Regions from separate parts of the Pontibacter sp. SGAir0037 genome, predicted to be linked through region 2. Evidence: riboswitches for the same ligand, from Rfam matches in the RefSeq annotation. Region 2 holds a riboswitch; the other holds the start of a gene.

Region 1 (8,659 bases), 1.5 Mb from region 2:
AGTTTATGCTCTTCTGTAAGCAGATCATCAATATTATAGTAGTCAGGTGCCCCTGAAGATTCGTAGGCCATAGTTGTTCTGGTTTGTTTGGCTATACGCAAATATAAAGTTTTAAGCAGAAGCCGCAATTGCTTAAAAAAAGAAGCGGTTCCTGGCTTTAAACCAGGAACCGCTTTACCAATGTTTTGTATAAAAGAACTTCTAAAAAACTTTGGCAGGGTTAAGCACCTCTCAACGTGGAAAACTATCTGCAACCATTCCTGATTTTAGAACTTTAAACCAACAGACAAAAGGAAATTTCGGGTTGCCTGCGGATAATAGAAATTCTCTGTAATTGTGGTTGCGTCGGAGATATAGCTATAGGTGTAACCGTTTGCTGCATACAGCTCATTAAATACATTGTTGATGAGCAGCCCCACTTCCAGTTCTTTCAGCACATTCTGAAAGCCAATGCTGTACCGGAAACGCAGATCTCCAACCTGGAAAGCAGGAATAATACGATTCTCGTTTGAAGTGTTGTCCAGGTACTGTTTCCCAACAGTTTTATAAATGAAGGCTGCCCTTAACCCTTTTACAGGCATTACTTCCAGTTGCGTAGCCGTTACCCAATCAGGTGAGAAAGCAATATCTGTTCTCCTGAAGTTATTCTGTAGCTGGCTATCATCGTCGTAATTATCTATAAACTCCTGAAAGTTGTTGACAATATTCTGACTATAAGCCACGTTGGTACGCAGTGAGGCAATTTCACCCAAAGCTAAAGCGCCGGCTAATTCTACGCCTTGCCTGTAGCTCTTGTCTATGTTTGTCCGCACCTGTGCCCCCACATCATTAATCTGCCCTGTCAGCACCAGTTGGTTTTTATAGTTCATATAAAAGTAGTTCAGTTCAACCTGTGCCTGCAACGCTGTACCTGCCAGTTCTCCTAAATGCATGTTTCCCCTGTAGCCAGCTTCCAGGTTACGCAGTGTTTCGGGCCTTGGCCTGCCGGAAGGAGTAGACTCGGTAAAATCGTCGCGGACCGGCTCCCGGTTCCCGATGGCAAAAGAAGCATATAACTGGTTGTTTTTATCAGGGTTATAAGTTACACCTGCCTTAGGGTTGTAAAAAGTATAAGCTGCCGTTTGTGTGATGTTAGACAAGTCGTTGTCGTAGCCAAGAAAGGAGTAACCAACCTTGCGCACCTGCATATCGCCAAACAGGCTGACGTTATCCATCAGGCTATAATTTGCTTTTGCATATAAGTTGAAGTCTGTTTTTACGCCTTCGTTGTCATAGTAGCGATCCCGGATATTAGAGTCAGAAGCAAAACGCGCCCATATAATCTCACCGAAATGCTGCCCTACATACCTGTTCCAGGCTCCGCCAACAGAAGCCTGCAGGCGGCTGTTTGGGTTATACTGCAAGGCATAGGTTATGCCATAAAAATCGTTATCCAGCCAGCGGCGGCGAATCAGGTCTGTAGATGAAACGGTGTCTTCGCCAATAATAACATTCGCCAGGCCATAAGCAGCCAGATCATCATCCTGACGGAATTGCTCATAATAGCCCTTGCCTATGGTATAATGCAAAGCACCTGAAAAGCTTAAGGTAGGCGCAAAGTCGTGCGACAGGTGCAACTGGTAATGGTCCTGCTGATAATTATCTATTTCGTTGTCGTAGGTATAGTAGTTATAACGGCGGTCCGAGGTCAACAGGTTTTGCAGGTCTGCGCCTTCTATATAATTTCTATCAATATATGCTTGCAGGTCGGCTGCAGTGCCGTACACTAATGCCTCTGGTGTTCCGTACCATGCCTGGTAAGTTCTTTCCTGGCCGGAGAAAGTCACAAACTTAACAGAGGTTTTTTCACCGAAATATCCACCCGAAAAGTAAAAAGACTTCAGGTCAGAGGAGGCCCTGTCGATATAGCCATCAGATGAGATGCGCGACAAGCGTCCATCAAAAGCAAACTTGCCATTGATAAGGCCGGTACCAAAACGCACATTGTTACGCCAGGTATTAAATGAGCCATAGGTATGCTCTGTTTCGGCATAAGCCTCTGGGCGTACATCCTGCGTCTGAATGTTGATACTGGCACCGAAGGCTCCCGCTCCGTTAGTGGAGGTACCCACACCACGTTGTACCTGTATATCCTGCACCGAGGAGGCAAAATCCGGCATATTCACAAAAAATACTCCGTGCGACTCGGCATCGTTAACCGGAATGCCATTTACCGTTACATTGATGCGGGTAATATCGGAGCCGCGAATCCGGATACCTGTGTAACCCACTCCAGCACCAGCATCTGAGTTAACTACAGCGGAAGGAATCTGCTCTAAAATGTAGGGCAGGTCCTGCCCGAAGTTTCGCTCCGCAATTTCTTCGCTGCTCACATTGGTATAGGTGGTGCCTGTTCTATCATTTGCTCTGGTAGCAGAAACTACCACTTCGCCTGTGCGCAGGTTGTTCTGCCTAAGCGAAAATTCCTGACGGCTGTCTCCGCTAATGCTTACCTGGCGTACCACTGGCTCAAAACCCAGAAAGCTTACCCGAATAGTGTAGGTGCCGGCCGACACATTTTGAATTCTGTATTCGCCACCCGCTGTAGTAACAGCACCTATACCTGTGCCCTCTAAAACAATGTTAGCCCCGACTAAAGCCTCCCCTTTAGTCGCATCTGTTACCCGCCCGCTTATAGCAAACTGGGCCAGCAACTGCAATGGCAACAGCAAAGCCGCCATTACAAAAAATAAAAATCTCATGAAGTAAGTAGTTAAGAATGAAACATAGCCTATGCCAGGGGTTAGCATACCACCAAAGTTTCTGTACCAGTTTTCCCTTCGCCAGCATTACCTGGATCAGGTTCAATGGGTATAATCTCAGCCCGTTGTAATAAGGCACCCCTAAAGTACCACAAAGGTACAGCGTTTTAAGCCAAATCAGAAAGATAAACCTGTATTATCCGTAAAAGCAAAATTCTTAAAGAGAGGGTGGCTGTAAAATTTTAGTGAAAGGCAATAACCACAAAGGCGTAAAGTACGTTGATACTCATATAAAAGGCGCTTTTCCTGCTGCTTCGTAAAAGCCTGATTATAAACAGGAATAAGCCAATGTGAAACTGGAAAAATTAAAAATATTTTTAAAGTGATGATGATTAGCCTACTGTATACATTAGCTTTGCTAACAATACTGGCATATTACGCATTCTCTCCGCAGAAAAAGTTGAAGGGCCCTTCTTCAACAGATAGCGACGACGACGGAGGTGAACCGCTAGGCGATGATTTGCCAGATCTTGATCTCCCACCTGGGGTTTCTTTACCTATAAATGATTTTGAGCCAAAGTATGATCTCAAATTAGTTAGATTTCCGAAACTTCCAGAACCTTCTCTTAACTGAACTCTAAGCAGAATACAACATATAAACTGCCGCACCTGATCTTTTACTTTAAAGATAAGTGCGGCAGTTTTTTTATTAAACCGGGACTGTTCCCACTTTCTATTCAAAGCCTACAAAACCGTCAGCGTATAAGTGCGCTCGAAAATTGCTTCCGGGCTCAGCATTTCAATACCTTCTTTTTCTTTTAATTCACCTGTATCGCCTTCGTGGCTGGTAATGCCGCACCAGGGCTCTATGCATACAAAAGGCGATGCGCCAGGCTTGGTCCAGATGCCCAGGTAAGGAAAACCTTTAAAATCCATCTCTAAACGATAGGCACTCTTCCGGCTTGCCAGAATCACCTTCTCTGATTTAACATCTTTCAGAACAATGGCATCTTTCTCAAAATACTCATGCTGAAGCGGCAGCACAGCACTTTCAGTTAAAACCCGCTCTGTTTCACCTGATTGCAAGCCTGCTTCATCTATAAGGTAACGCACCAACGTTTCGGGCTGCTCAAACTCCAGGTAATAATCTGAATATTGCTCCCCAGGGTACAAGGGCACATTAAAACCCGGATGCCCCCCAACAGAGAAATACAAAGCCTCATGATCTGTGTTGGTTACCTGGTAAGTGGTGGAAAGGCTGTTCCCTTCCAGTTTAAAAGCAATCAGCAGGCTAAACTTGAAAGGATATTGCGATAAGGTCTCTTCGCTCTGCTTCAACTGAAATACCAGTTTGTCTTTTTTCTCTTCTACCAGGTCAAATTCGGTTCTTCGGGCAAAGCCGTGGCGTAGCATCTGGTACGTTTTGCCTTCGTGCGTAAACTGATTATGGGGCAATGCACCAACAATAGGAAAAAGATTGGGCGCGTGGCCGGGCCAGATAGCAGGATTGCCTTGCCAGATAAGCTCCTGCTGATCTGAAAGCCTGATGAAATGTTGCAGTTCGGCACCGAAACTCTCGACACCTACTTTAAGGTTATCATTCTCCAGAAAGTATAGCATAAATACATTATTTGCTCTTGTAAATTAAAACAACGCTACCTAGAATACAAGCCAGGCTTTTATTAAAAACGCGCTTATTCTTCTATGGCAGGGCTGTTTACGTATTTGCAGGAACAGGTATCATCAGAAGCTAAAATATTTTGTAGCCACTTTGATACTTGCATATAAGACATACTATACTGCTGCTGACACTGAACATTTTATGATTTCCCGAACTTTAAGGCTCTTTCTGTTTCGTTTTTATAATGCCTGCCTATGGGAAGCTCTTTGCCCATAATATCGATGTGCGCAGGCGAATACGAATCTATCTTTTTAAGAGAAACGATAAAAGAACGATGAATGCGCAAAAACTGCTCCTCTGGCAGCATTTCCTCTAAAGAGGTAATTGTTTGCTTGGCAACAAGCTGTTTGGAAGCGGTTACAATCCGCACATAGTCTTTCAGGCTTTCAATGTAAAGGATGTCATCAACCATTACTTTCACCATTTTTCTATCTACCCGGAAATACAGGAATCGTTCTGAGCTAGTATGAGCAGGCTCTGAGTGGTTAGTTATAGCGGGTGCAAGCGGAGCATCTGATTTTATCACCTTCTGCACCGCCCTCAGAAAACGGTCGAGGGAGATTGGCTTGAGCAGGTAATCTACCACATCCAGGTCGAAAGCTTCCAGTGCATACTCCCTGTAGGCAGTTGTAAGTATAACTTTTGGCGGATTCCGAAGCGACTTTAAAAAATCTGTACCCAGCAGTTGTGGCATCTTTATGTCCAGGAACATCAGATCGACGGGATGTTTCTGCAAGGCATCGAAAGCGGCAATGGCATTATGGCACTGGCCTGTTACTTCCAGCATCGGCACCGCCTCAATATGAGACCGCAGCACTGCCAGGGCCGGTGGCTCATCATCAACAAGAAGGCAACGTATTTTCATATACAGCTCAGGAATTAGAAAAAGGCGGAAGAGTAATCTCATAATCAGGCGCAGGCGCATGCGTAAACATAGTATCCGGCTCTAAGTACAGCACCAGCGTTACAATAAACACCTCTGCCTCCCGTATAATCTTCAGTTCGTGCTGATCAGGATAGATAAGCTGCAGCCGCTTCTGTACATTTTGCAAACCAATACCTCCAGACCTGACCCCTCCTGCAGTTAAGGCACTGGCTTCCGGCAATGCATTCATCAGTTTTAACTTCAGCTTATTTTCCCGCACCGAAAGATCCAGGCTCACCCAGGCCTGATCAAGGTGCTCGCTGGCACCATGCTTAAAGCTGTTCTCCAGGAAGGGCAGCAATAACAAAGGAGCGATTAGTTTTCCATCAAAATCGCCGCTCAAGTTTACAGAAAGGTCCAGGCGGTTGCCATAGCGCATTTTTTCCAGTTCCAGGTAATCTGTTATCAGCTTTACTTCTTTCGACAGCGGTACCTTTGGTACATTGCCTTCGTACAGCATGTACCGCAACAGGCCCGACAGCTTTAAAACAACTTCAGGTGCCTCGGCAGAGTGTGTAAGGGTTAAAGAATAGAGGTTGTTGAGCGTGTTAAACAGGAAGTGGGGGTGCACCTGTGCTTTGAGCAGTTGCAGTTCGGCAGTCAGTTTTTCATGCTCCAGCTTCAGGTTTAGCTGGTTTTTCTGGTACCAGTGCTTGGCAAGCTTTATAGCTCCGGCAAATCCGGCAACAGTAAGCCCTCCCCTTACACCGCTCATCAGGCCATAGTAAAAATTACTAACCGGATGAATAACACCGATAGCTTCCCGAATTGGTATAACTATAAAATCAGAAATAGCATTGGATAGCGTGGCGACCAACAGCACCGCAAACGTAAGGCCCAGGAAGAAGTAAAGGTATTTACCTTTAAACAGATACCGCGGAATGAGCAGGTACATAAATGTGTAGCTCAGTATAATGTGCGTCGGCAGAAAAGACAAAGCCTCCATAAAAGCCAGCTCATAAGAGCGTATCAGGAGTTCTTTCTGCGGCAGCCCCTTTACAAAAAAGGTTAGGTTATCGATTGGTTTGCTCCCATACAGCAGGGTAAAGAACAAGACACAGAACATCCAGAAAACAACATGCCTGCTTATGCGATGCTGCGCCTTATTCGAAAATATAAAGTCGGGTTGTTGATGCAGCATCTGTAAAAGCTCCTCAAAAAATTAACTGGACTATACAAGTAAAGTTACGAAAACGTGTGCCTCGTACAGGAGGTTCCTGCGGGTTTGTAGACGAACTACAAAAAACATAGACGAACGACCTAATCAGCCGCTAAAATAACTCCAACGACCTTGTTTGGTAGAGTAGCCTTATTTACACTTCCTTAAGCTAATATACCAGCAAGGCAATCTTTGTTGTTGTACATTTAATACAGTAACAAACACAAACCCTTAATTCCTACAACTATGAAAAAAGAATTTTTAAAAACTGCACTGGTTCTATTCGGGCTTTCCCTTAGCTCTACAGCCGCCTTAGCCCAAGCTCCAGGCCCTAAACAAGGTTACTGGAATGTAGAAGCTGTACCCGGCAAACAAAAATTTTCGGTGGTTCGGTTTTACAACCCACAGAACCAGCTGGTGTATGAAGAAAAAATGGAGGGCATCTTTTTAGACATGACCCGCAAAAGCACCATCAAGCTGCTCAACAATTCGCTACAACAGGTAGTCAACAACTCCATTGTAACTTCTCAGTTAAAGAGCAGCTATGCAAAGAAATAAATTTTTAGAAAAAGTGTGATAGGTAAGGCCGTAAGCAATGCTTATGGCTTTCTTTTTTTATGGCTTCAGGAGCTCATCTATCTGTTGGCAAGCCAGCTGGAACCGTTGCTCATAGGTACCGTAAATTTCCACAAAATTTACCTTCAGCGCCTGTAACTCCCGCTTGTACCAATCATAAAAGAACTGGCGCAGGTGCGGGTGTTCGCGTTGCGGATCGGGCTCCCAGGGCAAGTCTACTCCCATTAATAAGTATAGATCATACTCCTGTTGTGCTAACTTTTCAGCAATAAAAGCAGGGCAATAGCCAAAGGCATGTTCACTCCATATTTTCAGCACCAGCATATCTGTATCAGAAAAAAACACTTTCTGTGCTTGCTGTATTTGCTGCTGTTCCAGAGCGAGCTGTCCCTGGGCTATGGCTTCGATATCGGCTAAAGTATAGGGCCTGTTCAGGTTTTCGATATAGGTGCGTGCAAATTCAGGCACCCAAGTGGTGTGATAGCGGCGGGCGAGTTTTTCAGAGATGGTTGATTTACCCGTAGACTCCGGGCCCGTAACGGCAATTTTTAGCATGCGGCAATTTCGCTAAAAATCAGCAGAAAAAACTGCTATAAAAAACCAGTGCCCCGTCTTTTATAAAGAGACGAGGCACTGGCTATAATAGAAAAAGTTACTCATACTGAAATTGTATTAATGTAAACCAAGGCTAATTTTCAGAGAAACTATAGTCGAAGAAATTATATACTTCTACTTCCTTTGGTCTTTTGTCGCCATACTGCCTAAAAAAAACACGCTTTGGTCGTTCATCTGGCGACTCATATCCCCACTTAAGTCTGTTTTCATACTTAAGCTCGTCGGGCAACTCCATTTTTTGCTGCTTCATAGTACCGTTGGTTTAAGGTTCAACATAACGCTACCCTCAGTGGTAGCGCAGCTAAAGGTGGCATAAACCATTTACGTCACTAACTGACGATTGGATTACCCTATTTTAGAGAAGCTTTCGGTTTTTAGAAGAATCTTCTTATACAGTAACTCTACCAGCCCTTATTTTATTGCCCCTCCTCTGCCATTCTGCCAATCCGGCAAAAGCCATCACTAACAAAACAAAATAAAAAACAGATGTAAAAACCAGTCCCTTCACAAAATAAAGCGGAATCGAGGCTATATTAGTTGCAATCCACCAGTACCAGCTCTCTACCTTCTTTCTGGCCATCAGCCACATGCCCGTATAAGCAGTAGCGCTGGCAAAGGCATCCCCCCAAGGTATCACACCAGGGTAAAAAGACTCTTTCAGGTAGATCAGGCTATAGTAAATGAGAATATACAGAACTATGAAAAAAGTTAGCTGTTGCAACAGCTGCTTTTTATTTGAAAAAGTGATTTGCAGCGCATGCTCCTGGCTTTTGTTTTTCCTGGCCCAAAGTACCCAGCCATAGATACTCAGTACCGAGTAATAAATATTAACGCTGGCCTCTCCTATTAGGTGATATTGAAAGCTTAAGTATACGTAAATAATGGTGCTGATAAGCCCCACCGGATAAACCCATATATTTTCTTTCCGGGAAAACCATACACTGGCAATTCCGGCCAGCACA
Region 2 (8,659 bases):
TATGCCGTATCTGTAAACGATATTTCCACGTGGAATAACCTGGGCGATGAACCAATAAAAATCGGCCAGGAATTATTGATTGCTCAGCCGCAGATGGCACCGGCTGAGCGTCATGAGCCTTTTGCACCAACAGCAACAGGCAGTCCTTATCATACAGTAGAAACAGGGGAAACACTTTACCAGATCACCCGAAAGTATGGCATTACCATGGAAAACCTGCTGGACTGGAACAACATGACAGACACTAATATAAAGGTGGGTCAGCAACTACGCGTGGTGGCTCCCCAGGGATATACTGCACCTGCCGCCGCCCCAAAACCAGCAGCCTCCGAAACCAGCCAGGGGAACTACCATGTAGTGCAATCAGGCGAAAGCATGTACCAGATATCCCGCAAGTATGGAGTTACCATCAAAGACATTATGGAATGGAACAAGAAAAGCGACTTTAATGTAGCTGTTGGAGAAAAGCTTGTAGTAAGGAAGCCATAGGGGTAGAGACATACCTGGCAACCGTCATCAAAGAGGAAAGATCTTTCTGCAGGTCTTTCCTCTTTTGTTTATAATAGCTTTCTTATTGTTGGGTTTATCTCTCTTCAGGCGGAGTTGTGAGCGTAGAAGCAGACTGTAGTCCGGTCGCTATTTCAGGCAAAATACCTAAACGCTCATAAATAGGATCTACCATTTTACGCAGCCTTCCCAGATTTAAAGCAAACGGCACAATGCTAAGAGCACAAAGTACTCCACAGGCTGCCAGGGTATAGTTAACGCCCAGATACGCTGCCACAGAGCCGGCCAACATACTCCCGAAAGGTGCCATTCCCATAAAAGCCATGCTGTACAAACTCATCACACGGCCACGCTTGTCGTCTTCCACGATAGTCTGCAGCAAGGTATTGCAGGAGGCCATTGTCACAATCATGCCAAAACCGCTGAACAGCATACACACCAGGGACACCGGCAACACTTCCGAAAATGAGAAAGCGATCAGGCCCACACCAAAAGTCAGCATTGTAAACACCATCACTTTCCCCAAGCCCACCACTGTTTTGCGTTGCGCCAGAAACAAGGCTCCTATCAGTGCGCCTACACCCGAAGCACCCATTAAATAACCTAGCGTATTGGCCCCGCCATGCAGTATGTCTCGTGCAAAAACAGGCATCAGTACGCTAAAGGGCATCCCGAATAAACTCAGGCACGCCACTATACTAATGAGGGCTCTTATTGGTGCAAACCCGAACGCATAGCCAAAGCCTTCCTTCAACGACTGCCAAACCTTTCGTTCCTGGATCACTTTCTCAAAAGGCTTCAGACGCATGAGCAGCAACGACCCAATAACAGCCACATAACTGACAGCATTAATCAGAAAGCACATTCCCTCTCCTACTGCTGCTATTAAAATACCTGCCACTGACGGCCCTACCAACCTGGCCATGTTAAACATAGAAGAGTTCAGAGCAATGGCATTGCTTACATCCTCCCGTTTATCTACCATCTGGATTACAAAAGCCTGGCGGGTAGCAATATCATAAGCATTTACAATTCCCAGAAAAGCACTCAACGCCAGCACATGCCATATCTGCACTGTATTGGTAAGCACCAGAGCCGTTAGAGTAGAGGCCTGCACCATAGAGAGCACCTGCGTCACTACCAGCACCTTGTGCCTGTCAAACCGGTCTGCAACCACACCTGCAAATGGCCCCAGTACAAAGGAGGGTACCTGGCTGCAAAAAGTAACAGCACCCAACAAAAACACCGAATCTGTAAGGCGGTACACCAGCCAGCTCAGTGCGATCTGTTGCATCCAGGTGCCTATAAGTGATATACCCTGCCCTATAAAAAAAAGCCTGTAATTGCGATACTGCAAGGCCCTGAACATACCACCAATATTACTTGAAGTTTCCTCTGTTGCCATTAAAATTAATTTGCTGCACCTGTTTCTGCACAGGCTTTTTCTTACGTATAGCAGGTGTAGTGTTGTTATAGTTAGGCCGATTTCTTTTGGAAGCCCGTGCTATATGATTTAATTTTAACCTTGGTCGCAGCAAGACAGCCTGTGCAGCAGCCTGCTTTTCTAGCTATACCAGATCGTAATCAAGAGAACAATACCTGGAAAGCCAGTAAAATTTTTGTTCATTTTTAACACATAAATTCAGTTTATCTGCGGGATAACCCTTTATACTATGGATGAAATAAATGAATTCTTAAACAGAACTTACCTTCACAATACTGTCAGAGATTACCTTATTGCAACTGCCTTTGTATTTGTTTCCTTATTGCTAGTAAAGGCCTTTAAAAGATTTATACTTACCAAAGTCGCTAAGATTGCCGAGAACACAGAAACAAATCTTGATGATTCTGTGGTGCAAACCTTTAGCCGCTATGGTATTCCTATTATCAACATCAGCATTATCTATTTTGCTTTTGAATACCTCCGGCTATCGGCCAAGGCAAACGTGTTTTTAAGCAGGGTTACAACGGTTGCCATTACTGTTTTAGTCATTCTCTTTGTTTCTTCTACCTTGGTAATGCTGTTAAAAGCATACCTGAAGAAAAGGCACCAGGGCTCTGAAACTTTAAATGAGTTTGGGGCACTTAAACTCATTATCAACGCCATTGTATGGTTTATAGGCCTAGGCTTCCTGTTCGACAACCTGGGTTACGACCTGACAGCTGTTATAGCAGGTTTGGGTGTGGGAGGTATTGCAGTGGCGCTGGCAGCACAGAATATACTCGGCGACCTTTTTAACTATTTTGTTATCTTCTTAGATAAACCCTTCGAAATTGGCGACTTTGTGGTAATTGACGATAAGAACGGAGTTATTGAAAACATTGGCGTAAAAACAACCCGCATTAAAACACTTTCAGGCGAGCAGCTTATTTTCTCGAACAGCGACCTGACCAGCTCCCGCATTCACAACTTCAAACGGATGCAGCGCCGCAGAGTCTTGTTTAAAATCGGCGTTACTTACCAGACCTCTTACGAAGACCTCGCAAAAATTCCCGAGGTTCTGAAGTCAATTATCCTGGAACAAAGCCCAGTGGAGTTCGATCGTGCCCACTTTGTATCTTACGGCGACTCCAGCCTCGATTTTGAAATTGTATACTATGTACTAGACTCCAGTTATAACGTGTATATGGACATACAACAAGCTATAAATCTGGGTATTTATAAGTCTTTCGCAGAAATGGGCGTAGAAATTGCCTACCCAACCCGCACTTTATTTGTCGTGAATGAGCAGCAGGGAGGGCAGCAAAAGGATGAGAAAGAAAGTCCGCTTCTGGTTTAAGGTAATGCCATTTCCGATAAATCTAATCTAAAATGATTATTTATATTTATAAATTAAAACTTGTTATTAATCAAGTAAAGCTTTAGCTTTGATCAAACACTTTAGGGGTGTTCTGCGCTTGACGCATAAGCGCAGAACTGAGAAATACCCTCTGAACCTGATACAGTTAGCACTGACGAAGGGAAAAGTATATGATAAACAGACCTGTCTTCTTACTTCTTCTTACTGCCGCTCGGCACACCGGCGTTCAAGCTAACTGTATCCCAACCCGAGCGAATCATGAAGATCTTTATTAACAACCAGCCGGAGGAGCTTACGCAGCCTCAGCCTGTATCCGCTATTCTGAACCTGCTTCAGGTGCAGCACACGCGTGGCCTGGCCATTGCCGTGAACAACCAGATTGTGCCCAAAACAAACTGGCAGGCACACCTACTCCAGGATAATGATAAAGTAACTGTTATTCGGGCTACTCAAGGAGGGTGATCCGAATCAGGATTTACAAAATATCAGGATGAACACAATGTTTATAAAGGCTGCTACTCCTGCTCCTTAGCTGAGTTAATTTTAAATCATGCTGTAATCTAAACTTCTCAGCCCTATAAAAGAGGTCGGGAATTGAGTTAATATTTAGCAGAAGCATGCTAAGCTCTATCAATGTTCAAAAAATCCTGTGTCTTAAACCTAATGTCTACATACTAGATTCAGAAATATGAAACAAGACAAAATGCCTACTGCCAGCGCTATTACACGCGATCCTTTTCCGGGCTCCCGCAAAGTATACGTGCCTGGCCAGCTGCACGACATTAAAGTTGCCATGCGCGAAATTGTGTTGGAAGATACCGTGAACAAGTTTCTGGGGGTTGAAAACAGCGAACCGAACGCACCTGTAACAGTTTACGATACCAGCGGCCCTTACACCGACCCCAACATAGCGATAGATGTACGGCAGGGCCTGCCTCGCCTGCGGGAAGAATGGATTCTGAACCGCCAGGATGTGGAGGAGCTAGCAGAAATAACCTCCGACTACGGCAAGGCAAGGCTATACGATGAAAAGCTGGATGCGCTGCGTTTTGAGCACCTCCGCAAGCCGCTTCGCGCCAAGCCAGGGCAGAATGTAAGCCAGCTACACTACGCCCGCAAAGGCATCATCACGCCGGAAATGGAGTATATTGCCATCCGTGAAAACCAGCGTATACAGGAAATACAGGAACTGGGGCATCAGCACGAGGGGCATAGCTTTGGCGCCAATACTCCCAAAGGTTTTATCACGCCTGAGTTTGTAAGAGCCGAAGTGGCCGCGGGACGTGCCGTTATACCCAGCAACATTAACCACCCTGAAAGCGAGCCGATGATTATTGGCCGTAATTTCCTGGTAAAGATAAACGCCAACATCGGAAACTCTGCTGTTACTTCTAGCATTGAAGAAGAAGTAGAAAAGGCTGTATGGGCCTGCCGCTGGGGCGCCGATACCATTATGGACCTTTCCACAGGCAAAAATATCCACGAAACCCGCGAATGGATCATCCGAAACTCTCCTGCTCCGATTGGCACTGTTCCGATTTACCAGGCACTGGAAAAAGTAAACGGCAAAGCCGAAGACCTGACCTGGGAAATTTTCAAAGACACACTTATTGAGCAGGCTGAGCAGGGGGTGGACTATTTCACCATACACGCCGGTGTGTTGCTGCGCTATGTGCCGCTTACAGCAAAACGAGTAACAGGCATTGTTTCACGTGGAGGCTCTATTATGGCGAAGTGGTGCCTGGCACATCATAAGGAGAACTTCCTGTACACACATTTCGAAGATATCTGTGAAATAATGAAAGCTTATGATGTGGCATTCTCGCTGGGCGATGGTTTAAGACCTGGCTCTATTGCCGATGCTAACGATGCCGCTCAGTTCGCTGAGCTGGAAACACTGGGTGAGCTGACTAAAATTGCCTGGAAGCACGATGTGCAGGTGATTATAGAAGGCCCGGGCCACATCCCGATGCACCTTATCAAAGAAAACATGGACAAGCAGCTGAAGGAGTGCCATGAGGCGCCATTTTACACCCTCGGTCCCCTCACCACTGATATTGCCCCTGGTTATGACCACATTACATCGGCTATCGGAGCGGCTATGATCGGCTGGTTTGGAACGGCTATGCTTTGCTACGTAACGCCTAAAGAACACCTGGGCCTTCCAAACAAAAAAGATGTAAAAGACGGGGTAATCACCTATAAACTGGCTGCCCATGCTGCCGATCTGGCCAAAGGCCACCCGGGCGCACAGTACCGTGACAACGCCCTGAGCAAAGCCCGTTTCGAGTTCCGTTGGCAGGACCAGTTCAACCTGTCGCTCGACCCAGTCACAGCCCGTGAGTTTCATGATGAGACTTTACCGGCCGAAGGTGCCAAAGTAGCCCGCTTCTGTTCTATGTGCGGTCCGCATTTCTGCTCTATGAAAATAACGCAGGAAGTGCGCGACTATGCCGAAAAAACAGGCGTAGCCACCGAGGAAGTCTTCGATAAAGGAATGGAAGAAAGATCGGCTGCTTTTAAAGAACAAGGTTCCGAACTATACCTGTAAAATACCTCGCCCTGCTTTTCCAGGCTATGAAACCTGTTGCGTTTGCCTCTCCTTTGCCAGTGAAAAACGAAGCAAGGAGCAGGCAAAACAGCAGAAAACAAAAATAACCTTTGCCTGCCTTTGCCGCACCAGGCGGGCAGGCATACACCGTAACGAAACATGAAGAAGATAGCTAAACTGCATTACATCACCCAGGCAATTGCAGGTAAAAACCATTCCGAAGCAGCTGCCGGGGCTTGTGCTGCAGGGGTGGATTGGGTGCAGTTGCGGGTGAAAAACGCTTCTTACAACCTTTGGAAGGAAGAGGCACTCCGCACCCAGGAAATCTGCCGCCACTACGGCGCTACTTTTATCATCAACGACAACGTTGCTTTGGCTGCCGAAGTAGGTGCCGATGGCGTGCATTTAGGTAAAACAGATATGGCACCTGCTGCGGCTCGTAAGCTTATGGGCACTGCTAAAATAATAGGAGGCACGGCCAATACCTTCGAAGATATACAGCGGCTTATAGCAGCAGAAGTAGACTATATTGGCCTCGGCCCCTTCCGCTTTACCAGCACCAAAGAAAACCTAAGCCCTATACTTGGCCTGAACGGATACGAGCAGCTACTGCAGCAATGTACTCTGTCTGGCATCACAACTCCGGTTGTGGCTATTGGCGGCATTACCCCAACAGATATTGCTCCCTTGCTTCAGGTTGGTATACACGGAATAGCTGTTTCTTCGGGCATAAACATGGCGCAGGATAAAAAACAGGCGGTATCTCAGTTAACAGATGAACTGTACCAATATCAAACAAAATGAAAGACTTAACAATAGCCAATAAAACATTCACTTCCCGCCTCTTTACTGGCACCGGTAAGTTTAGCTCCAGTTTGGAAATGGAAGAAGCGCTGCTGGCATCCGGATCAGAGTTAGTAACAGTAGCACTAAAGCGAGTGGATGTACACAATCAGGACGATGACATTTTACAGCACCTGTCACATCCACAGTTCAGCCTGCTACCTAATACATCGGGAGTTCGCAATTCCAAAGAAGCAGTTTTTGCAGCTCAACTGGCACGTGAGGCACTGGAAACAAACTGGCTGAAGCTGGAAATTCACCCCGACCCCAAATACCTGCTCCCCGACCCTGTTGAGACGCTAAAGGCAGCGGAGGAACTGGTAAAGCTGGGTTTTGTGGTGCTGCCCTACATACATGCCGATCCGGTGCTGTGCAAGCGGCTCGAGGAAGTTGGGGTGGCAGCCGTTATGCCCTTGGGCTCCCCCATTGGCAGCAACAACGGCCTGCAAACCAGAGCGTTTTTAAAAATTATTATCCAGCAAAGCCACGTGCCTGTGGTGGTAGATGCCGGTATAGGTGCTCCCTCACATGCAGCAGAAGCAATGGAACTAGGTGCAGATGCGGTGTTAGTGAATACAGCCATAGCTGTATCTCCGAACCCGGTGCAAATGGCAAAAGCATTTAAAATGGCTGTAGAAGCAGGACGTATGGCCTACGAAGCAAAACTAGCTCCGGCAGGCAATTTGGCAGAAGCAAGCAGCCCGCTTACAGCTTTTCTGGATGAGCTATAATTTAATAAAGGACAAAGGACGTAAGACTTTTATACCTGCACGCGGTGGGGAAAGTATTCGCTGAAACCCATACCGTCTCGCGCCAGCAAAGGCGGCATGGCTCATGCAACTTAATTTCTGATCCGCTCAACTCATAATTCTAAACTTTTAACCTTAACTAATAAAGTGGGCTTTAACGAAGTATTTGAACAGTATAGCTGGGATGAGGTGAAGCAAGGCATCTATGCTAAAACAGGTGCTGATGTAGAACAGGCGCTGGTGAAACCTGTGCGCGATCTTGAGGATTTTAAAGCACTTATCTCTCCTGCTGCCATGCCTTACCTGGAGCAGATGGCACAGCTAAGTCAGCAGCTTACACAGAAGCGATTTGGAAAAACGCTGCAACTGTACATTCCGCTCTACCTTTCGAATGAATGCCAGAACATCTGCACCTACTGCGGTTTCAGCCTCGATAACCCTATACCCCGCACCACCCTCACCCATGAGCAGATTCTGAAAGAGGTGGAAGTAATTAAAGGCTATGGTTACGATCATGTGCTGCTGGTAACAGGTGAGGCCAACAAAACTGTAGGAGTGCCTTACTTCAAGAATGTGCTACAACTGATCAGGCCATACTTCTCGCATATTTCTATGGAAGTACAGCCACTCGACCAGCACGACTATGAAGAGCTGGTGCCACTGGGGCTGAATACCGTGCTGGTTTACCAGGAAACCTATCACCAGGAAGACTATAAAAAGCACCATCCGAAAGGCAAAAAGTCGAACTTCCAGTACCGCATCGAAACTCCTGACCGCCTTGGCCAGGCAGGTATACATAAAATTGGACTGGGCGTACTGATTGGCCTGGAAGACTGGCGCACCGATAGCTTCTTTACAGCACTACACCTGAGCTACCTGGAGAAGAAATACTGGCAAACGAAGTATTCTATTTCCTTCCCAAGGCTACGCCCTTTCTCCGGCGGATTGCCGCCTAAAGTAGAAATGAACGACCGGGAGCTTGTACAGCTAATCTGCGCGTATCGTATATTTAACGAAGAAGTGGAGCTATCAATGTCTACCCGCGAAAGCCAGACATTCCGCAACAACGTAGTTAAGCTGGGCATTACCTCCATCAGCGCCGGTTCTAAAACAGACCCAGGCGGTTACGCCTCGCAGGAAAAAGCGCTGGAGCAGTTCGAAATCAGCGACGAACGCACACCCGCTGAAATCATCCGCATGATCCGCAG

The links. Region 2 has a riboswitch for thiamine pyrophosphate ahead of thiS (sulfur carrier protein ThiS). Riboswitches for the same ligand answer to the same signal wherever they lie in the genome.
Region 1: it holds a riboswitch for thiamine pyrophosphate, as region 2 does, so the genes downstream of both, C1N53_RS13960 (TonB-dependent receptor) here and thiS (sulfur carrier protein ThiS) in region 2, are expected to answer to the same signal.

What each region holds. Positions count from the first base shown of each region.
Region 1 covers NZ_CP028092.1:3,439,954-3,448,612, forward strand. The annotation lists gene C1N53_RS13955 (acyl-CoA dehydrogenase family protein) at 1-71, opposite strand, end outside; gene C1N53_RS13960 (TonB-dependent receptor) at 267-2,741, opposite strand; TPP riboswitch at 2,798-2,894, opposite strand; gene C1N53_RS13970 (aldose 1-epimerase family protein) at 3,486-4,361, opposite strand; gene C1N53_RS13975 (LytTR family DNA-binding domain-containing protein) at 4,562-5,287, opposite strand; gene C1N53_RS22700 (sensor histidine kinase) at 5,295-6,488, opposite strand; gene C1N53_RS13985 (hypothetical protein) at 6,753-7,064, shown strand; gene C1N53_RS13990 (AAA family ATPase) at 7,122-7,637, opposite strand; gene C1N53_RS22580 (hypothetical protein) at 7,771-7,947, opposite strand; gene pnuC (nicotinamide riboside transporter PnuC) at 8,086-8,659, opposite strand, start outside.
Region 2 covers NZ_CP028092.1:4,921,981-4,930,639, reverse strand. The annotation lists gene C1N53_RS20450 (LysM peptidoglycan-binding domain-containing protein) at 1-489, shown strand, start outside; gene C1N53_RS20445 (MFS transporter) at 584-1,912, opposite strand; gene C1N53_RS20440 (mechanosensitive ion channel family protein) at 2,181-3,287, shown strand; TPP riboswitch at 3,381-3,488, shown strand; gene thiS (sulfur carrier protein ThiS) at 3,567-3,770, shown strand; gene thiC (phosphomethylpyrimidine synthase ThiC) at 3,997-5,859, shown strand; gene C1N53_RS20425 (thiamine phosphate synthase) at 6,019-6,663, shown strand; gene C1N53_RS20420 (thiazole synthase) at 6,660-7,433, shown strand; gene thiH (2-iminoacetate synthase ThiH) at 7,599-8,659, shown strand, end outside.